DNA from 3 places in the Massilia sp. METH4 genome. Region 2 is predicted to be linked to each of the others. Evidence: predicted binding sites of a transcription regulator. Region 2 holds the regulator's gene; each other region holds the start of a gene.
What was found. Region 2 encodes LexA, which represses DNA repair genes until DNA is damaged. Its sites were predicted from a motif close to ACTGTATNNNNATACAGT; they were not measured.
Positions count from the first base shown of each region.

Region 1 (7,679 bases), 750 kb from region 2:
GGAAGCACGGCCGTGGCGGATATGCCAGCCTACGACTGGCTGATGCGCCTGCGCGCGCTGAAGAACCTGCACGTGATCGCCAGCAGCCCGGCGGCAGCCGGTGGCGACCATGATTTTTCGGAGCATGGCGTGAACATGCGGTATGAGGCGGGGCGGGCGGCGGCCAGGCAGTATCTGGCGCGGATGGTGCAGCAGCCGCGGTTGAAGGCGGCGGCTTGATCGGGAAAACCGGGGGCGGTTGACGCTGTTTGGTTGGCGGCTGCAATGCGGCCCGCGGCGCCAGCGCTTGGTGTCGGACACCGGGTTTATCGGTGTCGGACACCGGTTTTCGCAGGAGGTTATTGACCTCGGCGGGGAAAACCGGTGTCAGACACCTTTTCCCGATGGGAAAAGGTGTCTGACACCAAGCATCGGAGAGGTTACTGACTTCGGTAGGGAAAACCGGTGTCGGACACCTTTTCCCGTTGGGAAAAGGTGTCCGACACCAAGCGCATCGAGCCGTGTCGACTCAGTTCGGCATGAGTCCCGTCGGCTTGATCCGCGTCGGCATCGGCTTGCCCTTCTTCGCGCGCTTGCCGAAGTGTTCACCCTCGGCCAGGGCGTTCGGCGTCATGCGTTCTTCCTTAGGCTTGCTTGCATTCCCGATACCCAGCACGGTTACGCCCTTTTGCGTGATCGCGCAGGCGGCCACCAGCTTTTCCTTCGGTTCCAGTTCCATCAAGGTCACGCCGCGGCCGCCGTTCGACAGCACCTTCATCTCGTCGATGCCGAACACCAGCAGGCGTGCCTTTTCCGAGACCACGGCGACGGCGCTTGCTTCCGGCGCCACCACCGTGGGCGCCAGCGGCTTCGCGCCATTCTCCAGCGTCAGGAACGATTTGCCGCTCTTCTGGCGGCTCACCATGTCGCCCGCCTTCGTGATGAAGCCGAAGCCGGCGTCGGACGCCATCAGCAGCTGCGTGGCAGCGGGGCCCGCGAAGTAGTGCAGCAGCCGCGCGCCGCCGGACAGGTCGACCAGTGTCGTGATAGGCACACCATCGCCGCGCGCGTTCGGCAGCGCGGCCACCGGCACCGAGTACACGCGGCCGTTGTCGCCGAAGCCCAGCAGCGTGTCCACGGTGCGGCATTCGATCGCATCGTGCAGCGCGTCGCCGGCCTTGAACGTGAACTGGCCCTTGTCATGGCCGATGCCGGTGCGCGCGCGCACCCAGCCCTTCTGCGAAATGATCACGGTGACCGGTTCGTCGATGATCTTCTGCTCGACCGAGGCGCGTTGCGCTTCCTCGATCAGCGTGCGGCGGGCATCGCCGTACAGCTTCGCGTCGGCCTCGATCTCGCGGATGATCAGCCGCTTCATCGACGAAGGATTGTCCAGCAGGTCCTGCAACGTGCCTTTTTCCTTGCGCAGCTCGGCCAGTTCCTGGGCGATCTTGATCGCTTCCAGGCGGGCCAGCTGGCGCAAGCGGATTTCAAGGATGTCCTCGGCCTGCCGATCGGAGAGGTTGAAGCGCTCGATCAGCGCCTGCTTCGGCTCATCCGAATTGCGGATGATGTGGATCACCTCGTCGATATTGAGCAGGATCGTCTCGCGGCCTTCCAGGATGTGGATGCGGTCGTCGACCTTCTTGAGGCGGTGCTGCGTGCGGCGCGTCACGGTGGCGAAGCGGAACGTGATCCACTCGCCCAGGATGTCCGTGAGACCCTTCTGGCGCGGGCGGCCGTCGCCGCCGATCATCACCAGGTTCATCGGCACCGAGGTTTCCAGCGACGTGTGCGCCAGCAGCATCAGCATGAATTCGTTCTGGTCCTGGTTCTTCGACTTCGGCTCGAAGACCAGGCGCACCGGCGCGGCGCGGCCGGATTCGTCGCGGATCGTGTCCAGCGCGCCGAGGATCTGGCCCTTCAGCGCCAGCTGTTCGGGCGACAGCGTCTTCTTGCCCAGCTTGACCTTCGGGTTCGTCAATTCCTCGATTTCTTCCAGCACGCGCTGCGCCGAGGTGCCCGGCGGCAGTTCGTACACGACGGCCTGCCACTGGCCGCGCGCCAGTTCCTCGATCTTCCAGCGCGCGCGCACCTTCATGCTGCCGCGGCCGGAAGCGTACATGTCCGTGATCTGCGCCTGCGGCGTGATCAGCTGGCCGCCGCCCGGGAAGTCCGGGCCGGGCATCAGTTCCATCAGCTCGGCATGCGAGAACTTCGGGTTGCGGATCAGCGCCACGGTGGCGGCGGCCACCTCGCGCAGGTTGTGCGACGGGATTTCCGTCGCCATGCCCACGGCGATGCCGGACGCGCCGTTCAGCAGCGTCATCGGCAGGCGTGCCGGCAGCAGCGCCGGCTCTTCCGTCGAGCCGTCGTAGTTCGGGATGAAATCCACGGTGCCCTGGTCGATCTCGTCCAGCAGCAGCTTGGCGATCGGCGTCAGGCGGGCTTCCGTGTAACGCATCGCCGCGGCGCCGTCGCCGTCGCGCGAGCCGAAGTTGCCCTGGCCATCGATCAGCGGGTAACGCAGCGAAAAGTCCTGCGCCATGCGCACCAGCGCGTCGTACACGGACTGGTCGCCGTGCGGGTGCAATTTACCCAGCACGTCGCCGACCACGGTGGCCGACTTGCGCGGTTTCGCCGTGGCGTTCAGCCCCAGCTCGTTCATCGAGTACAGGATGCGGCGCTGCACGGGCTTCTGGCCGTCGCACACGTCGGGCAGGGCGCGGCCCTTCACCACGGAGATCGCGTAGTCGAGGTAGGCGCGTTCGGCAAAGGTCGAGAGGGTCAGCGATTCGCCGCCGTCGCCGCCATTGCCGTTATTGCCGGGTTCTTCCGGCAGCGGTGCGTCAAAAAGGTTTGCTTGGCTCATGGTGCTTCTTCAAATTTTAGATATCTGCTTCGACTTCGTTGCCGTGTTCCTCGATCCATGCGCGGCGGGCGGCGGCTTCGCCTTTACCCATCAGCATGTTGAAGCGGGCCGCGGCCTCGGTGGGCGCGTAGTCGCCGAACGCCACCGGCAACAGGCGCCGCGTGTCCGGGTTCATCGTGGTTTCCCACAGCTGCTCGGCGTTCATCTCGCCCAGGCCCTTGAAGCGGGAAATGGTCCAGCTGCCATCCTTCAGGCCATCCTTGCGCAGCTTGTCCTCGATCGCCGTCAGCTCGCCGTCATCGAGGGCGTACAGTTTCTGGATCGGCTTCTTGCCGCGCGCCGGCGCGTCCACGCGGTACAGCGGCGGGCGCGCCACGCAGATATTGCCGTTCTGGATCAGCGCCGGGAAGTGGCGGAAGAACAGCGTGAGCAGCAGCACCTGGATGTGCGAGCCGTCCACGTCCGCGTCCGACAGGATGCAGATCTTGCCGTAGCGGAGGTTCGACAGGTCTGGCGTATCGCCGAAGCTGTGCGGGTCCACGCCGATCGCCACGGCGATATCGTGGATCTCGTTGTTGGCGAACAGGCGGTCGCGGTCCGTTTCCCAGGAGTTCAGCACCTTGCCGCGCAGCGGCAGGATCGCCTGGAATTCCTTGTCGCGGCCCATCTTCGCCGAACCGCCCGCCGAGTCACCCTCGACGAGGAACAGTTCCGTGCGCGACACGTCGGTGGATTCGCAATCGGTCAGCTTGCCCGGCAACACGGCCACGCCGGACGACTTCTTCTTTTCCACCTTCTGCGCCGAGCGCAGGCGCGATTGCGCCTGCTTGATGACGAGTTCGGCCAGCTTCTTGCCCCAGTCGATGTGCTGGTTCAGCCACAGTTCCAGCGCCGGCTTGGAGAAGGTCGAGACGAGGCGCACCGCATCGCGCGAGTTCAGGCGCTCCTTGATCTGGCCCTGGAACTGCGGGTCCAGCACCTTGGCAGACAACACGAAGGAAGCGCGCGCGAACACGTCTTCCGGCAGCAATTTGACGCCCTTCGGCAGCAGCGAGTGCAGCTCCACGAAGTTCTTCATGGCGCCGAACAAGCCTTCGCGCAGGCCCGATTCGTGGGTGCCGCCGTTCGGAGTGGGGATCAGGTTCACGTAGGACTCGCGCATGATCGAGCCTTCTTCCGTCCACGCCACCACCCACGAGGCGCCTTCGCCCTCGGCAAAGCCTTCCGCATCGGGGCCGGCGAATTGCTCGCCTTCGAACAGGGGCACGAAGGTTTCGCCATTGCCGCTCTGCGCCAGCGCTTCGGTAAGGTAGCCGCGCAGGCCGTCGTTGTATTGCCACGTCTGCGAATCGCCCGTCTTCTCATTCTTGAGCGTGACGGAAACACCCGGCAGCAGCACCGCCTTCGAGCGCAGCAGCCGTTGCAGCTCGACCTGCGAGATCAGCGGCGAATCGAAATATTTCGGGTCGGGCCAGGCGGTGACGCGCGTGCCGGACTTTTTACCATCCTTCGGCGCCGGGCCGGAGGTCAGCGGTTGCACCAGGTCGCCGTTCTCGAACGCGATCGTGTGGTATCCGTTGCCCTTGTCGTCCTTGCGCCACACATTGATTTCCAGGCGCTTGGACAGCGCGTTGGTGACGGAGACGCCCACGCCGTGCAGGCCGCCCGAGAACGCATAGGCGCCGCCCGAGCCCTTGTCGAACTTGCCGCCGGCGTGCAGGCGGGTGAACACGATTTCCACCGTGGGCACGTTTTCTTCCGGGTGCAGGCCGACGGGGATGCCGCGGCCGTCATCCTCGACGGTGATGCTGCCGTCCGCATTCTGCGTGACGACGATGTTCCGGCAATGGCCGCCCAGCGCTTCGTCCGATGCGTTGTCGATCACCTCCTGGATGATGTGCAGCGGATTTTCCGTGCGGGTATACATGCCGGGGCGCTGCTTGACAGGCTCCAGGCCCTTCAGCACGCGGATCGATGATTCGCTGTAGTCGGAAACAGGTTTTTTCGTGGCCATACTTGACTTGTTGCGGTTTTGAGTTAGTCCGGCATTCTAGCCGAGGCGCCGGGCGGGAAAGCAAGCGCTCTCGCTGCCCATCCTGCCGATGACTGTATGAATATACAGTAAAAAGGCGTTTTTATACCTTGTTTATACCTCGCCAGCAAGTCTTTACCCCGTTTTTAGACCCCCGTCGATAAGCTGATTTCCCTGACAACAACCCTTGAAGGGAAGCGATGGACATCATTTTCATTGCCGCGATCGGCGCCTGCGCGGCACTCGTGTGCGGCATGGCGGTCGCCTGCGCGCGGCTGGGCGAATCGTCATGAACCTGGTCATGAACCTCGTCTACGCGGTCGGCGCCGTTACCGCCGCCGGCCTGCTCGTCTACCTGCTGGTGGCGCTGCTGAAAGCGGAGGACCTGTGACTGCGCAATCCTTGACGCTGTTGGCGGTATTCCTGGCCGTGCTGCTGGCGCTGGCCTGGCCGCTGGGCGCGTATCTTGCCCGCGTTGGCGACGCCGATGTGCCGGTTCGCCGCCTGGGCTGGCTGCACGGGGCCGAGCGGGGCCTGTACCGGCTCGCCGGCGTACATGGCGCGCAGGATTGGAAAGCCTACGCGATCGCGCTGGTCGTCTTCAATACCCTCGGCACGCTGTTCGTCTACGGCGTGCAAAGGCTGCAAGCGTGGCTCCCGCTCAATCCGCAAGGCCTGGGCAACGTGAACCCCGATTCCTCGTTCAACACGGCCGTGAGCTTCGTCGCCAACACGAACTGGCAGGGCTACGCGGGCGAGCAGACGATGAGCTACCTGACGCAGATGGTGGCGCTGGCCGGCCAGAACTTCCTGTCCGCGGCCACCGGCATCGCCGTCGTGTTTGCGCTGATCCGCGGCTTCGCCGGCAAGTCCAGCGCCTCGATCGGCAACTTCTGGGTCGACGTCACCCGCGCCACGCTGTACGTGCTGCTGCCGCTGTCGCTGCTGTTCGCGCTGTTCCTGATGAGCCAGGGCGTGATCCAGAACTTCGACGCCTACCGCACGTTCGCCACGCTCGACGGCGGCACGCAGACGATCGCCATGGGGCCCGTCGCGTCGCAGGAAGCGATCAAGCTGCTGGGCACGAACGGCGGCGGCTTCTTCAACGCCAACTCGGCGCATCCGTTCGAGAACCCCACGGCGCTGACGAATTTCGCGCAAATGATCGCCATCTTCCTGATTCCGACCGCGCTGTGCTTCGCCTTTGGCCGCATGGTCGGCGACATCCGCCAGGGCTGGGCCGTGCTGGCCGCCATGACGGTCGTCTTCGTGCTGATGACGCTCGTGGTGTTCGCCGCCGAGCAGCAAGCGCATCCCGCGTTGCAAGCGCTCGGCGTAGACCAGGTGGCGAGCAGCCTGCAAGCCGGCGGCAACATGGAAGGCAAGGAAACCCGCTTCGGCATCGCCGCCTCGTCGCTGTTCGCCGCCGTGACCACGGCCGCCTCGTGCGGCGCGGTCAACGCCATGCACGATTCGCTGATGCCGCTGGGCGGCGCGGTGCCGCTGCTGCTGATGCAGTTCGGCGAGGTGATCTTCGGCGGCGTGGGTTCTGGCCTGTACGGCATGCTGGTGTTCGCGATCCTGGCCGTGTTCATCGCCGGGCTGATGATCGGCCGCACGCCGGAATACCTGGGCAAGAAGGTGCAGGCGTATGAGATGAAGATGACGTCGATCGCCATCCTCGTCACGCCCGTGCTCGTGCTGTCCGGCACCGCCATCGCGGTAGTCTCGGCCGCCGGCATGGCCGGCATCGCCAACCCGGGCGCGCACGGCTTTTCCGAGATCCTGTATGCGTTCAGCTCCGCCGCCAACAACAACGGCAGCGCGTTCGCCGGGCTGTCGGCCAACACGCCGTTCTACAACACGATGCTGGCGATCGCCATGTGGTTCGGCCGCTTCGCCGTGATCGTGCCCGTGCTGGCCATTGCCGGCTCGCTGGCGGCCAAGGCGCGGCTGCCCGTCACCAGCGGCACGATGCCCACGCACGGCCCGCTGTTCGTCGCCCTGCTGATCGGCGTGGTGCTGCTGGTGGGCGTGCTCAATTACGTGCCGGCGCTGGCGCTGGGCCCGGTCGTCGAGCACCTGCAACTTTTCCAATGAGAGGTTTGAAATGAACAGGACATTGTTCGACCGCCAGCTCATCGGCCCGGCCCTGCTGGACGCGATGCGCAAGCTGCACCCGCGCGCGCAGCTGAGAAGCCCGGTCATGTTCGTCGTCTACGTGGGCAGCATCGCCACCACGCTGCTGGCCGCCCAGGCGCTGGGCGGGGAGGGCGAGGTGCCGGGTGACGCAAATGCCGGCTTCATTCTCGCGATTGCCGTGTGGCTGTGGTTCACGGTGCTGTTCGCGAACTTCGCCGAGGCGCTGGCCGAAGGGCGCAGCAAGGCGCAGGCCGCGTCGCTGCGGGCGCTGAAGGCCACGGTCACGGCGAAGAAGCTGGCCACGCCGAAGTACGGCACCACATGGCTGCCCGTGCCGGCCACGGACCTGCGCAAGGGCATGACGGTACTGGTGGAAGCCGGCGACGTGATCCCGGCCGACGGCGAGGTGATCGAAGGCGTCGCTTCCGTCGACGAAAGCGCCATCACGGGCGAATCGGCGCCCGTGATCCGCGAATCCGGCGGCGATTTCTCGTCCGTCACGGGTGGCACCCGCGTGCTGTCGGACTGGCTCGTGGTCCGCGTTTCCGTCGATCCGGGGGAGGCATTCATCGACCGCATGATCTCGATGGTGGAGGGGGCCAGGCGCCAGAAGACGCCGAACGAGATCGCCCTGACGATCCTCCTGGTCGCGCT
Region 1 is NZ_CP146614.1:932,221-939,899, reverse strand. Features, by position in the region: gene V6Z91_RS04175 (patatin-like phospholipase family protein) at 1-219, shown strand, start outside; gene parC (DNA topoisomerase IV subunit A) at 509-2,851, opposite strand; gene V6Z91_RS04165 (DNA topoisomerase IV subunit B) at 2,868-4,865, opposite strand; gene kdpF (K(+)-transporting ATPase subunit F) at 5,173-5,274, shown strand; gene kdpA (potassium-transporting ATPase subunit KdpA) at 5,271-6,983, shown strand; gene kdpB (potassium-transporting ATPase subunit KdpB) at 6,994-7,679, shown strand, end outside.
Region 1: V6Z91_RS04165 (DNA topoisomerase IV subunit B) is a predicted target of LexA. The motif match lies at 4,957-4,974, and genes of this name have one in related genera.

Region 2 (7,679 bases):
TATGGCCGCCAGGGCAATCCCACGGTGTCCGCGCTGGAAGAGAAGGTCAACAAGATGGAGGGCGGCGTGGCCACGCTGTGCTTCGCCACCGGCATGGGCGCCATCGGCGCCGTATTCCAGGCGCTGCTGCGCGCCGGCGATCATGTGGTCTCGTCCTCGTTCCTGTTCGGTAACACGAACTCCCTGTGGCAGACGGTGGCGGGGCAGGGCGTCGGCGTCGATTTCGTCGACGCGACCGATGTCGCCAACGTCGAAGCCGCGCTGAAGGAAAACACGCGCATCGTGTTCGTCGAAACGATCGCCAATCCGCGCACGCAGATCGCCGACCTGAAGCGCATCGGCGAGCTGTGCGCGCAAAAAGGCATCCTGTACATCGTCGACAACACGATGACCACGCCCTACCTGTTCCGCCCGAAGGCGGTCGGTGCCGGGCTCGTCATCAACTCGCTGACGAAGTCGATCGCCGGCCACGGCAATGCGCTGGGCGGCAGCCTCACCGATACCGGCGCCTATGACTGGAACCGCTATCCGAACATCTTCGAGAACTACAAGAAGGCCGCGCCCGCCATGTGGGGCATCACGCAGGTCCGCGCCAAGGGCTTGCGCGACTTCGGCGCTTCGCTGGGGCCTGAGGCGGCGCACCACATCGCCGTCGGCGCCGAAACGCTGGCCCTGCGCATGGAGCGCACCTGCGCCAATGCCAAGGCGCTGGCCGAGATGCTGGAAGCCGATCCGCGCGTGGCCGCCGTCCACTATCCCGGCCTGCCGTCGCACCCGCAGCACGGTATCGCCACCGAGCTGTTCAAGGCCTATGGCTCGCTGTTCAGCTTTGAATTGAAGGAAGGAATCGACTGCTTCGATTACCTGAACCGCCTGAAGATCGCCGTGCCGGCGTCCAACCTGGGCGACACCCGCACGCTCGTCATCCCGGTCGCGCACACGATTTTCTACGAAATGGGCACGGAGCGCCGCGCGTCGATGGGCATCGCCGAATCGCTGATCCGCGTATCGGTCGGCATCGAGGATACGGCCGACCTGGTGGACGATTTCCGCCTGGCGCTGGACGCATGAGGCGCCGCTGGCTAGGCGCGGCGGCGCTGTGTGCCGCCGTGGCGGCGCACGCCGAAGTCTCGGTGCCGCTGGCGCTGGAGAAGGGCATTCCGGTCGTGCAGCTGACGGTCGGCGGCGCCACTTATCCATTCACGTTCGACATCGGCTCGTCGCGCACGCTGCACCTGACGCAGGAGGTGATGGCCAAGATCCCCAACCTGAAACTGACGGGCCGGAAAGTGAAAAGCGCCGACCTGGCCGGCAAGGTGCGCGAGGAGGAGGAATTCGTGATTCCCGACCTCGTCGTGAACGGCGTCTCGTTCGGCGAAGTGACGGGAGTGTCCCACGAGCCGTGGGGCTTGAGCATCGGCGAGGGTGCCGGGCCGCCGCCGCATTCCGTCGTCGGCCTCGGCCTGTTCGCGCGGCAGCCGTTCGTCTACGACCAGTCGAGCCGCACGCTGCGCTTCGGCGCGCCGCTCGACCCGGGGCCCGGCTGGCAGGCGCTGCCGCACGAGCGGGTCCATGAAAGCATCGTTGTCGCGCTGGCGAACGAGCGGGCGCGCTACCGCCTGGTGTTCGATTCGGCAGCGAATATTTCTCTGGTCAAGCCGCAGGCCGTGGAAAGACAGAAAGACCAGCGCTCGCCATGCGACCTGTTCGGGCCCGACAAGCCGTGCCAGACGGTAACGGTGGCGTTGCCGGGCGGCGTGGCGATCCAGCCCTACCTGATGCCGCTGCCCGACTTCTTCCAGCCGGACGGCATCCTGGGCGCCGACTTCTTCGGCCGCTATGCCGTGTTCGTGGACCAGGCCAACGGCAATGTCGCGGTGCGGCCGCCGTCGAAATAGGCGGCTGGCCGAGAGCCGGCGGCAGGACGATGCGGCAGCTGGAAGAGCGCCGCAGCACGCACCTGCCGAAATGAACCTGCCGAAATGAACCTGCCGGAATGACGTGCAAAGAAAGCGCGCCGCGGCGTGGCCGCAGCACTTGCGAAACGCGTGCTCGGCCGGCTAGTGCAAGCCGGCCACGGCAGGGGAAACGGTGACGATCAGTGCCGATTCAGCGCTTCACCAGTGCCAAAGCAGGTGCTGATCAGTGCCAGGTGCGCAGCAGGCCGACGGCCAGGCCTTCCAGCGCGAATTCGTCTTCCGGCGTGACCGTGATTACCTTGAAGTCCGGGTTTTCCGGCAGCAGTTCGATCGTGGAACCGGTGCGGCGGTAGCGCTTGACCGTCACTTCGTTGCCGATGCGCGCCACCACGATCTGGCCATTCTTGGCGTTGTCGACCTTTTTCACGGCCAGCAGGTCGCCGTCCATGATGCCCACGTCGCGCATCGATTCCCCGCGGACCTTCAACAGGAAATCGGGCTTCGCGGAAAACAGGGCCGGGTCGACGCTGTAGCTGTTTTCCAGGTTTTCCTGTGCCAGGATCGGCGAACCGGCGGCCACGCGGCCGATCAGCGGCAGCTGCATCAGCAGGCCGGCCGGCACTTGCGGAAGCTGGTCGGAAAGCGCGGGTGCCGGGCCCGACGAGGCCCCGGCGGACGGCGCGACGCGCTCGCCCAGCAGCCGGATGCCGCGCGAGGTGCCCGCGGTGATCTCGATCGCGCCCTTGCGCGCGAGCGCCTTCAGGTGTTCCTCGGCCGCATTGGCCGACTTGAAACCCAACTCGGCGGCAATCTCGGCGCGCGTCGGCGGGAAGCCGGTGGACTCGATGGCATCCCTGATCAGGTTGAGAATTTGTTCCTGCCTTGCGGTGAGCTTGATCATGATGCGATATCTGTGTATATAGACAGCCTGTATTTTTGTACAGTACCAAATGGAATGCAAGGGGAAACGTGCTTCAGTTGTGAAAAAATTCTGAAAAACCCGTGACAGGCACCGGTTTTCTGGAAATATTTCCTGCAGCGCCCTTTCCGAGGGGGCGCATGACTGGGGCCTGGCTGCACCGGCAGATGGCTCGCAGCCGGGTCTGGCGCCAGCTTGGCGGCTGGTAATCCCCCTAAAAACCTGCTATGCTTGCGGGCTTACCTCTTCCCACACCCGTCATGACGCCGGGGTGGGCTATCAACAGTCCTTAAGGGAGTTTGCATGCGTCACTACGAAATCGTATTTATCGTCCATCCGGACCAAAGCGAGCAAGTGCCCGCGATGATCGAACGTTACAAGGCCAGCGTGACCTCGCGCGGCGGTAACGTGCACCGCGTGGAAGATTGGGGCCGCCGTCAAATGGCGTACTCGATCCAGAAGCTGGCCAAGGCACACTACATCTGCATGAACATCGAGTGCGACAACGACACTCTGGTCGAACTGGAAACCGCGTTCAAATTCAATGATGCCGTGCTGCGCCACCTGACCGTCAAGATGAAGAAAGCGGAAACCGCTCCTTCGCCGATGATGAAGTCGGTCCAGCGTGAAGACGCCGCCAAGAGCCACCGCGCCGAAGCCGCGGCCGCTCCGGCAGCTGCAGCCTAATTCCGGGGAGTCTTGCTGAACGAGCTGAAGGTCACCGGCCTCATCGCCGAGCGGGAAGTGATTCGCTATACCCCCGCCGGGCTGCCGATCGTGAATGCAGTATTGCAGCACAGTTCGCAGCAGATCGAGGCAGGCATCGCGCGCCAGACGGAGTTCGAGATCGCCGCGGTCGCCGCGGGAGAAATCTCCGGCCGGTTCAGCGCGGCGCCGCTGGGAGGCACCTACGAATTCTCGGGGTTCCTCGCCCGGCGCAGCCGCAACAGCAAGAGCCTGGTATTTCACATCATTGATTTTCGTGCCGCCCCGGCGACACAACATTTAGATACAGGAGCCTAAAATGGCATTCGGTAAAAAGTTCGACAAAAACAAAGCCAAGCTGAAAGAAAAGCGCAAACAGCAAAACCCGCTGTTCAAGCGTAAGAAGTTCTGCCGCTTCACCGCCGCCGGCGTTGAGCAAGTGGACTACAAGGACGTCGACACGCTGAAAGATTTCATCCAGGAAAACGGCAAGATCATGCCGGCACGCCTGACCGGCACCAAGGCGCACTACCAGCGCCAAGTGGATACCGCCATCAAGCGCGCACGCTACCTGGCCCTGCTGCCGTACACCGATCTGCACCACGCCTAATCGGCAGCAGTACAGATAGAACTGGAGAACATTATGCAAATCATTCTGCTGGAAAAAGTTATCAACGTCGGCAACCTGGGCGACGTGGTGAAGGTCAAGGACGGCTACGCACGTAACTTCCTGATCCCGCAAAAGCTGGCACGCCGTGCCACCACGGCCGCCGTGGCCGAGTTCGAAGCCAAGCGCGCCGACCTGGAAAAGGCCGCAGCTGAAAAGCTGGCCGCTGCACAGGGCCAGGGCGAAAAGCTGAACGGCATGACCGTGACCGTGTCGCAGAAGGCCGGCGTCGACGGCCGCCTGTTCGGTTCCGTGACCAACTACGACATCGCCGAAGCCCTGACCAAGGCCGGCTTCGCCGTGGAAAAAGCTGCCGTGCGCATGCCGAACGGCCCGCTGAAGACCACCGGCGAGCACCCGGTGTCGGTGTCGCTGCACACGGACGTGGTGGTCGACGTGACCGTCGCCGTCGTGGGCGAAGCCGCCTAAGCCTGTCGGGAATCTTTCCGCGTCAGGATTGTCGTACACATGAAGAAGCCGGGTTCGCCCGGCTTTTTTATTGCCGCCACGCCGCGCGGCGCCGATGCCCCACGAGGGCGACAAGGCGGCGGCCCGGCTGTTATAAATGACGGGTACAAGCCCTTCCCAAGGCGATGACAACGCTGCCGCCAGGGCAGCGATCTTGCCAACCATTATGAACTTTGGCCTGCTTATGCAGGTATAATGCGCGCCATGAATTCCCCATCCGACCCGCAAGTCGATTCCCTCCGCATCCCGCCGCACTCCATCGAAGCCGAGCAATCGGTGATCGGCGGCCTGCTGCGCGACAATGCCGCCTGGGACCGCATCGCCGACTTCATGCATGCGGAGGATTTCTATCGCTACGACCACCGGATCATCTTCGAACAGATGATCCGCCTGATCAACTCCGGCAAACCGGCGGACGTGATTACCGTGTTCGAGGCGCTCTCGATGCTGGGCAAGGCCGATGAGGTCGGCGGTTTGCAATACCTGAACGCGATGGCGCAAAACACGCCGTCGGCGGCGAACATCCGCCGTTACGCCGAGATCGTGCGCGACCGCGGCGTGCTGCGCAAGCTGATCACGGTGGCCGATGAAATCTCCGGCAACGCCTTCAGCCCGCAGGGCAAGGAAGTCAAGCAGATGCTCGACGAGGCGGAGTCGAAGATCTTCGCGATCGCCGAGCAGGGCGCGCGCGGCGCGCAGGGCTGGCTGGCCGTGCAGCCGCTGCTGACGCAGGTGGTCGAACGCATCGACGAGCTGTACAGCCGCGACAGCGGCAGCGAGATCACCGGCGTACCGACCGGTTTCGCCGACCTGGACAAGATGACATCCGGCCTGCAGCCCGGCGACCTGGTCATCGTGGCCGGCCGCCCGTCGATGGGCAAGACGGCGTTTTCCGTCAACATCGGCGAGAACGTCGCGATCGAGGCAGGCTTGCCCGTCGCCGTGTTCTCGATGGAGATGGGCGGCGCGCAGCTGGCGATGCGTATGCTGGGCTCCGTTGGCCAGCTCGACCAGCATCGCCTGCGTACCGGCAAGCTGAACGACGAAGACTGGCCGCGGCTCACGCACGCGATCCAGAAAATGAATGAAGCCCAGCTCTACATCGACGAGACGCCGGCGCTGAACCCCATCGAGATGCGCGCGCGCGCGCGCCGCCTGGCGCGCCAGTGTGGCAAGCTGGGGCTGATCATCGTCGACTACCTGCAGCTGATGCAGGGTTCGCAGCCGGGCGACAACCGCGCCGCCGAGATCTCGGAAATCTCGCGCTCGCTGAAGGGCCTGGCGAAGGAATTGCACTGCCCGGTCATCGCGCTGTCGCAGCTGAACCGCTCGCTGGAACAGCGGCCCAACAAACGTCCCGTGATGTCCGACCTGCGCGAATCCGGCGCTATCGAACAGGATGCGGACGTGATCATCTTCCTTTACCGCGACGAGGTCTACAACCCCGACTCGCCGGACAAGGGCACCGCCGAAATCATCATCGGCAAGCAACGTAATGGCCCCATCGGCGCCATTCGCCTGACCTGGATGGGCATGTACACCAAGTTCGGCAACTACACCGGTAATCTGTCGATCTATCAGGGCGACTGATACCAGCACCAAGAGGGGCCGCTTAGAGCAACGGCCCCGGCAGCACCCCCGAATCAACCAACGGAGAATAAAATGTTTGGACGCCTGATGCCCACCGAGGGCAAATTCTTTGACCTGTTCAACCAGCATGCTGAACTGTGCGTCAAGGGCGCGAAAGAAATGCTGGGCCTGATGACCAATTTCGACGATCTGGAAAACCGGGTCCATGCCATCGAGAGCATCGAAAAACAGGCGGACAAGATCACGTACACCACGGTGGACCTGCTGCACAAGACGTTCATCACCCCGATCGACCGTGACGACATCCACAAGCTGATCACGAAGATGGATGACATCCTGGACATGATGGAAGACGCCGGCCAGACCGTGTCGCTGTACGACCTGCATGCCGTCACGCCGGAAGCGAAGCGCCTGGCCGAGCTGGTGCTGGCCTGCTGCGAGAAGGTGAAGGAAGCCGTGGCGCTGCTGTCGAACATGGACAATGCGCGCGACATCGTCGGCATCTGCGAAGAGATCGACCGCCTGGAGTCGGACGCAGACCACGTGATGCGCGCCGCGATGTCCAAGCTGTTCCGCGACGAGCCGGACGTGCGCAACCTGATCAAGATGAAGGCAATCTACGAGATCCTAGAAACCGTCACCGACCGCTGCGAAGACGTGGCCAACATCATCGAAGGCATCATCGTCGAGAACGCGTAAGCGCCGCACGATCAAAACAACAATATGCAGACCTTAGAAATCAGCATTTACGCGCTGGGGCTCCTGATCGCCCTCGCGCTGATCTTCGACTTCATGAACGGCTTCCATGACGCGGCGAATGCCATCGCCACCGTCGTGTCCACGGGCGTCCTGAAACCGCAGACCGCGGTGGCGATGGCCGCCTTCTTCAACTTCATCGCCATCTTCGTCGTCGGCCTGCACGTGGCCACCACGATCGGCAAGGGCACCATCGATCCGCACGTGGTCGACCATCATGTGATCTTCGGGGCACTCGTCGGCGCCATCGTGTGGAACGTGATTACCTGGTACTACGGCATCCCGTCGTCGTCGTCTCACGCGCTGATCGGCGGCCTGGTGGGCGCCGCCGTCGCCAAGGCCGGCACCGGCGCGCTGATCGCCGGCGGCTTGATCAAGACGGTGGTGTTCATCGTCGTGGCGCCGCTCCTGGGCTTCTTCCTGGGCACGCTGATCATGCTGCTGGTGTCGTGGGTGTTCGTGAAGTCCACGCCGCGCCGCATCGACACGTGGTTCCGCCGCCTGCAGCTGGCTTCCGCGGCAGCCTACAGCCTGGGCCATGGTGGCAACGACGCGCAAAAGACCATGGGCATCATCTGGATGCTGCTGATCGCTTCCGGCCACGTGGCCGCCGACGCGACCGAGCCGCCGACCTGGGTGATCGTGGCCTGCTACG
Region 2 is NZ_CP146614.1:180,715-188,393, reverse strand. Features, by position in the region: gene V6Z91_RS00915 (cystathionine gamma-synthase family protein) at 1-1,071, shown strand, start outside; gene V6Z91_RS00910 (hypothetical protein) at 1,068-1,898, shown strand; gene lexA (transcriptional repressor LexA) at 2,143-2,820, opposite strand; gene rpsF (30S ribosomal protein S6) at 3,142-3,525, shown strand; gene priB (primosomal replication protein N) at 3,541-3,861, shown strand; gene rpsR (30S ribosomal protein S18) at 3,863-4,153, shown strand; gene rplI (50S ribosomal protein L9) at 4,187-4,639, shown strand; gene V6Z91_RS00880 (replicative DNA helicase) at 4,883-6,268, shown strand; gene V6Z91_RS00875 (DUF47 domain-containing protein) at 6,341-6,967, shown strand; gene V6Z91_RS00870 (inorganic phosphate transporter) at 6,992-7,679, shown strand, end outside.

Region 3 (7,679 bases), 1.0 Mb from region 2:
GCGAGATCGAAGTGCCGACCCTGTCCGGCAAGGTGTCGTTCACCGTGCCTGAAGGTACGCAGTCCGGCAAGACGTTCCGCCTGAAGGGCAAGGGCGTGAAGGGCGTGCGTTCCGGCTACCCGGGCGACCTGTTCTGCCACGTGGCCGTCGAGACGCCGGTGAAGCTGACCGAGAAGCAGAAGGAATTGCTGCGCGAGTTCGAGCGCGCGACGGCGGAGGGTGGGTCGAAGCATTCGCCGCAGTCGAAGACGTGGATGGACAAGGTCAAGGACTTCTTCGAATAAGTGGTGGGGCCTCGATAACCTGTTGCGCAACGCCAGCCGCTGGCTTACGGTGCTCATTACGGTTTCTCGAGGTCCCGCGGCGCGCGTAGGAAGCGGAGATGCGCGTACTGAAGTCTCTCGACTCGGGATCGCTACCAAAATAGTACGTTCGGCCGACCGGCCTTTATTCGGGTAAACTGCCGGTTGCACAAGCGGCCGCCGCGTTGCAAGTGAGCAACCGGCGGCTTTGTTACGTCTGAAAGGAATATCATGAGCGACACCAAGCCATCCGACCTGCGGGAACTCCTGAACAACAACCGCCGCTGGGCCGAGTCCATGGTCCAGCGCGACCCGGAATTCTTCCAGCGCCTGGCCAACCAGGCCTCGCCCGAATACCTGTGGATCGGCTGCTCCGACAGCCGCGTCCCCGCGAATGAACTGCTCGGCCTGCTGCCGGGCGACGTGTTCGTGCACCGTAACATCGCCAACGTCGTCGTCCACTCCGACCTGAACTGCCTCTCCGTGCTGCAGTTCGCGATCGAGGTGCTGAAGGTGAAGCACGTGATCATCGTGGGCCACTATGGCTGCAAGGGCGTGCATGCCGCGCTGACCGGCGCCCGCGTGGGCCTCGTCGACAACTGGCTGCGCCACGTGCAGGACGTAAGCCAGAAGCACGAGCGCTACCTGGGTACCGTGCTGGACGAGCGCGTGCGCAGCGAAAAGCTGGTGGAACTGAACGTGGTCGAGCAAGTGGTCAACGTGTGCTCGACCACCATCGTGCAGGACGCCTGGGACCGCGGCCAGCAAGTGTCGGTACACGGCTGGGTGTACGGCATCAACGACGGCCATCTGCACGACCTGGGCATGACGATCAGCGAACTGCCGGAGCTGCAAGTAAAGCTGAAGGACCGGCTGAGCAATAACTACAGCGCCTGATGCGCAAGCCCGTGCCGACACCTTGGCAACGCAGGCTTGGTGTCGGACATCTTTTCCTGGGCGCCTCATCCAGGAAAAGGTGTACGACACCGGTTCTCCCCGGTGCTCGCCGATACCTCACGAGAAAACCAGTGTCAGCCACGTTCTCCGTTGGAAAAGGTGGCTGACACCAACGCTGAACCGCTGCTGACCCGCTATTCGTGACGCCCCTGCGGTGCCCTGAACAGGACTCCGCTATACTGTATATCTGTACAGTTGGGTGCCGAATATGGAGCTGATCGACAAACTGGAAGTCCTGGCCGACGCGGCCAAGTACGATGCGTCGTGCGCCAGCAGCGGGGCGCCGAAGCGCTCGTCCGAAGGCAAGGATGGCCTGGGCGCCACCAACGGCATGGGCATCTGCCACAGCTACACGCCCGACGGCCGCTGCGTGTCGCTGCTGAAGATCCTGCTCACCAATTTCTGCATCTACGATTGCCAGTACTGCGTGAATCGCCGCACGTCGAACGTACCGCGCGCCCGCTTCACCGTGCAGGAAGTCGTCAAGCTCACCGTCGACTTCTACCTGCGTAACTATATCGACGGCCTGTTCCTCAGCTCCGGCATCATCCAGTCCGCCGACTACACGATGGAGCAGCTCGTTTCCGTCGCCCGCGAGCTGCGCGAAGTGCACCAGTTCCGCGGCTATATCCACCTGAAGACGATTCCCGACGCCGACCCGGCCCTGATCGAGGCGGCCGGCCGCTATGCGGACCGCCTGTCCGTCAACATCGAACTGCCCACGCAGGACAGCGTGCAAAAGCTCGCCCCCGAAAAGAGCGTGCATACGATCAAGCTGGCGATGGGCAGCATCCGCCTGAAGCTGGACGAGAAGGAAGCCGAGCCGAAGGCGCCGAAGTTCGCGCCGGCCGGGCAGAGCACGCAGATGATCGTGGGGGCCGATGCGAGCGACGACGCGCGCATCCTCACCACCGCCGAAACGCTGTACGGCAGCTACAAACTGAAGCGCGTGTACTACAGCGCTTTCAGCCCCATTCCCGAAAGCCCGAAGAGCGTGCCGTCCGCGCCGCCACCGCTGCTGCGCGAACACCGCCTGTACCAGGCTGACTTCCTGCTGCGCAGCTACGGCTTCCAGGCGAAGGAACTGTTGCCGTCGACGGGCAACCTGCCGCTCGACATCGACCCCAAGCTGGCCTGGGCGCTCGCGCATCGCGAGCACTTCCCGATGGATCTGAACCGCGCGGAACCGCAGATGATCGCCCGCATTCCAGGCATCGGCCTGCGCAACGCGCAGCGCATCGTCGAGCTGCGCCGCATGCGGCAGGTGCGCTGGGCCGACCTGGCGCGGCTCAAGTGCAGCATGAAGAAGGTGGCGCCCTTCATCGTCACCGCCGACTACCGGCCGGCACGGGACACCACGCCCTCCGACACGCTGCGCCGAGCCATGGCCGACGTGCCCCAGCAAATGGCCCTGTTCCCGGAGTTGCAGGCGGCATGACGGACGTGGTTGCGCTGGCGCGGTCCGGCCAGCCCGTCGTCGCGACGTCGTTCGACGAATGGCGGGCCGCGGCGCGCGACTTGATCGTGCGCCGCCTGCCACCCGAATCCGTACAATGGTCTACGCAGGATGGCGGTGGTGACCTGCTGAGCGGCATGCCTCCGGTAGTGGTAGCAGGAAGCAAGGTAGTTGATGAGGTGGTTGCTCAAACCCCCGATATGTCTTCGGACCCACCGCCCCGTATTTCACGGCAGCTGATGGAGCTGCTGCAGAGCGCCGCCTGCTACCGCGCGCCCGACCGCTGGGCCTTCCTGTACCGCGTGCTGTGGCGCTGGCACCATGGAGAACACGAGGTCATATCGATGGCGGATGAGGATGGGGCGCGCCTGCACCACATGGCGAAGGCCGTGCGGCACGAAGAACACGACATGCATGCGTACCTGCGCTTCCGCGAGCGCCCTGAAGAAGCAGGCGAGCCGCGTTTCGTCGCCTGGTTCGAACCGGCGCACGACGTGCTGCCGCAAGTGGCCAGGCACTTCGCCAGGCGCATGGGCAAGACCAGCTGGATGATCGCCACGCCCGACGCCACCGTGCTGTGGGACGGCGCCACGCTGCACACGGGCGAAGCGCTGGCGCGCAGCGCCGCCGACTTCGACGATGCCGGCGAAGCCCTCTGGCTCACCTACTACCGCAGCATCTTCAATCCGGCCCGCCTGAATGCGGACATCATGCACGGCCATATCCGCCAGCGGTTCTGGAAGAACCTCCCCGAAGCGGCCGTGGTGCCGCACATGGTGACGCAGGCTGCCGCTGGCGCCCGCAAGGTGGGCCAGCTCGACACGGTGGGCAAGCGCGGCGGCACGACAATTCCGATCTCGTCCGAGAAGGCGGCGCCCGAGCGCCAGCAACCGAGCTCGCTGGACGAATGCCGGCGCTGCGACCTGTGGCAGAACGCCACGCAGGCGGTGGGAGGGCAGGGCGCGCGCCGCGCGAAGATCATGCTGGTGGGCGAGCAGCCGGGCGACCAGGAAGACCTGGCCGGCAAGCCCTTCGTCGGCCCGGCCGGTGAATTGCTGGACAAGGCGATGGACGAAGCGGGCATGGACCGCCGCACCGTCTACGTGACGAACGCCGTGAAGCACTTCAAGTGGGAACCGCGCGGCAAGCGCCGCCTGCACAAGACGCCCGCGCAAAAGGAAGTGATGGCCTGCCACTACTGGCTCGAGGCGGAGCTGGAATCGATCGGTCCGGACGTGCTGGTGGCGCTGGGCAGCACGGCGCTGAAGTCGATCCTGCAGACGGGCAGCGTGACGATGAAGGACTACATGGGCGCGCCGTTCGAGCATGACGGACGCATGGTGGTCGTCACGTACCACCCCTCTTACGCGCTGCGCGTGCCGGACCGCGAGTCGCGCCATGCGGCATTCGCCGCGATTGTCGAAGCCCTGAAAACGGCGCAGCGGCTGGCCGACGGCGAGTCGCCGGGAGCTTGAAAATCTCATATCGATATCAAAAAGCATTCGTTTTCATCATGATGCGCGCGGCATAGACTGGCCTCACTCGACTGGTGCCGTGGCCGTGGAAAGCGCGGTGCCGGGCGAGCTTCCGAACCCCGTCAGCTGGAGCGCATCACATGTCCGCAGTATTGAGTGCCGCAGTACCAAGTGCTGTCCCGAGTGTCGCCGTTTCTCCGGAAAACACGCCGCTCATTCGCCCGTTCGATGGTCCCCTTGGCGCTGAAGTGATTGGCCTCGACCTGGCACGGCCACTCTCCCGCAAGGTTCTGTTGCAGCTGCATGCCGCCCACCTGGAGCACCATGTGCTGGTGTTCCGGGACCAGCGCATCACGCCGCAGCAGCAGGTGGACTTCTCCCGCCTGTTCGGCCCCTTGCAGATTCATGTGCTGAGGAATTTCCAGCTGGCGGGGCATCCGGAAGTCCTCGTCGTCTCGAACATCGTCGAGAACGGCAAACCGATCGGCCTGGGCGATGCCGGCCACTTCTGGCATTCCGACCTGTCGTACAAGGAAAAGCCCAGCCTGGGCTCCATGCTGCATGCGCAGGAACTGCCGGCCGAAGGAGGCGACACGCTGTTCGCCAACATGCACCTCGCCTGGGACACGCTGCCCGAAGCGGTGAAGAGCCAGGTCCGCTACGCAAAGGCCGAGCACAGCTACCTGAAGCAGTACGGCGAACTGCAGCGCCGCAGCCCGTGGCGCCCGAACCTCACGCAGGCGCAGATCGACGAAGTAAAGCCCGTGGTGCACCCGGTGGTGCGCACGCATCCGGAAACGGGGCGGCAGGCGCTGTTCGTCAGCGAGCACTTCACCACCCGCATCGTCGGCATCCCCGAGGATGAAAGCGAGGCGCTGCTCAAGGAACTGTTCGCGCACAGCGTGAAGCCGCAGCACGTGTACCGCCACCAATGGCAACCGCACGACATGGTGTTCTGGGACAACCGCTCGCTGATGCACCTGGCCGCCGGCTGCCCCGCCGACCAGCGCCGCAAGCTGTACCGCACCACGATCGAGGGCGACGTGCCTTACTAACCCAACCGACAACCGGTGACAGGCACCGGGTTTTTGGAAATGTTTCTCCAAGACCGGTGGCTTTATGGGGGTTTCGCGGAGCATGCTCCGCGCCCATAAAGCGGTGATGGCGTGCACGCCATCACTCCTCCCAGGCACCGGTTGAAAAATTTCGAAAAGAAGAAGACCATGAAACGATTGAAGATCGCCGCGGGTGCGCTTGCGCTCGTGCTGGCCGCCGGCGCGCAAGCTGAAGGCACCATCCGCATCGCCGAGCAGTTCGGCGTGACTTACCTGCTGCTCAACATTGCGCAGGAGCAGAAACTCATCGAGAAACACGGCAAGCAGAATGGCGTCGACGTGACGGTCGAATGGAAGAAGCTTTCCGGCGGCGCCGCGATCAACGATGCGCTGCTGTCGGGCAGCATCGATATCGCCGGTGCCGGGGTGGGCCCGCTCGTCACGGTGTGGGACCGCACCAAAGGGCGCCAGAACGTGAGGGGCGTGGCGGCGCTGGGCAGTTTCCCGTACTACCTCGTCAGCAATAATCCGAAGATCAAGTCGATCGCCGATTTCACGGACAAGGATCGCATCGCGCTGCCGGCGGTCACCGTATCGGTGCAGTCGCGCATCCTGCAGATGGCCGTCGCGAAACAGTGGGGCGACAAGGAGTATGCCCGCCTCGACAAGATCACCCAGACCCTGCCACATCCGGACGCGGCCAGCGCCATCATCGCGGGCGGCACCGAGATCACCGGCCACTTCGGCGCGCCGCCGTTCCAGGAGCAGGAGCTGGCGCAGAACCCGAACGCACGGGTGGTGCTCAATTCTTACGAGGTGCAGGGCGGGCCGTCGTCGTCGACGGTGTTGTACGCCACCGAGAAATACCGCAAGGAGAATCCGAAGACGTACCGCGCCTTCGTGCAGGCCCTGGCCGAGGCGGCCGATTACGCGGCGAAGAACCCGGAAGGCGCGGCCGACATCTACCTGAAGGTCAACAAGAGCAAGGTCGACCGCAACCTGCTGCTGAAGATCTTCAAGTCGCCGGAAGTGCACTTCAAGATCGCGCCGCAGAACACGCTCGCGCTGGCGCAGTTCATGCATCGCGTGGGCGCCGTGAAGAACAAGCCGGCCAGCTGGCGCGACTACTTCTTCGACGACCCGCTGGTGGGGCAGGGGAGCTGACATGGCGCCGCTCCAGGTCGTCCGCCCACAGGTGAACAGCGAGGCATTGCTGCGCGCCCGCGGTGTCACGCTCGAATATCGCAGCGGCGGCAACGCCGTGCGCGCCACGCAGGATGTCGACTTCGACGTGTTCAGTGGCGACCGCTTCGTGCTGCTGGGCCCATCGGGGTGCGGCAAGTCGTCGCTGCTGAAAGCCGTCGGCGGCTTCATCACGCCGGCGGCCGGCACGATCACGCTTGCCGGACAGGCCATCACGAAGCCTGGGCCGGACCGCATCTGCGTATTCCAGGAATTCGACCAGCTGCCGCCATGGAAGACCGTGCTGCAGAACGTGATGTTCCCGCTGCTGGCCTCCAGGAGCTGCGGCCGCGCCGAGGCGCAGGAACGCGCACGGCACTGGATCGCCCGCGTAGGGCTGGAGCGTTTCGAGCATGCGTATCCGCACACGCTGTCCGGCGGCATGAAGCAGCGCGTGGCGATCGCCCGCGCGCTCGCGATGCAGCCGGCCGTGCTGCTGATGGATGAACCCTTCGCCGCGCTGGACGCCCTCACGCGCCGCACCATGCAGGAAGAGCTGACCAAGCTTTGGGAGGAGTCGCCGTTCACGCTGCTCTTCGTCACGCACTCGATCGAGGAAGCGCTGGTGGTGGGCAACCGCATCCTGCTGCTGTCGCCGCATCCGGGCCGCGTACGCGCGGAGCTCAACAGCCACCAGTTCGGCTTGCACAGCGCCGGCAGTGCCGAGTTCCAGCAAGCCGCCCAGCGCATCCACCACCTGCTGTTCGGCGAGGCGCCGGCCGTGCCGCGGCCCGATGAAGAAGAAAGGATCGCCCTGTGAGTACATTGGCCCCGCCCATCCGCCAGGAATTCCAGTACGACCTGGCGCCCGCCGCGCCGGCGTCGCTGCAACGCCGCCTGCCGGCCGCCCAGCGGCTGTGGCAGCAGGGCTGGCTGCGCAAGACCGTGCTGCTGGCCGGCCTGGCGCTGCTGTGGGAACTGGCCGCGCGCTGGCAGGACAACGACCTGCTGCTGCCCACCTTCCTGCAGACGGCGCGCGCCTTTTTTGAAGGCATCGCCACCGGTGAACTGGTCGAAAAGGTCGAGGTGTCGCTGGCCGTGCTGGTGCAGGGCTACGCGGCCGGCATCGCGCTGGCCTTCGTGCTGACGGCGCTGGCCGTGTCGACCCGGCTGGGACGCGACCTGCTGGAGACGCTGGTCGCCATGTTCAACCCGCTGCCGGCCATCGCGCTGCTGCCGCTGGCCATGCTGT
Region 3 is NZ_CP146614.1:1,180,680-1,188,358, reverse strand. Features, by position in the region: gene dnaJ (molecular chaperone DnaJ) at 1-284, shown strand, start outside; gene can (carbonate dehydratase) at 534-1,199, shown strand; gene V6Z91_RS05260 (putative DNA modification/repair radical SAM protein) at 1,468-2,697, shown strand; gene V6Z91_RS05255 (UdgX family uracil-DNA binding protein) at 2,694-4,190, shown strand; gene V6Z91_RS05250 (TauD/TfdA family dioxygenase) at 4,331-5,245, shown strand; gene V6Z91_RS05245 (ABC transporter substrate-binding protein) at 5,414-6,409, shown strand; gene V6Z91_RS05240 (ABC transporter ATP-binding protein) at 6,411-7,247, shown strand; gene V6Z91_RS05235 (ABC transporter permease) at 7,244-7,679, shown strand, end outside.
Region 3: V6Z91_RS05260 (putative DNA modification/repair radical SAM protein) is a predicted target of LexA. The motif match lies at 1,438-1,455, and genes of this name have one in related genera.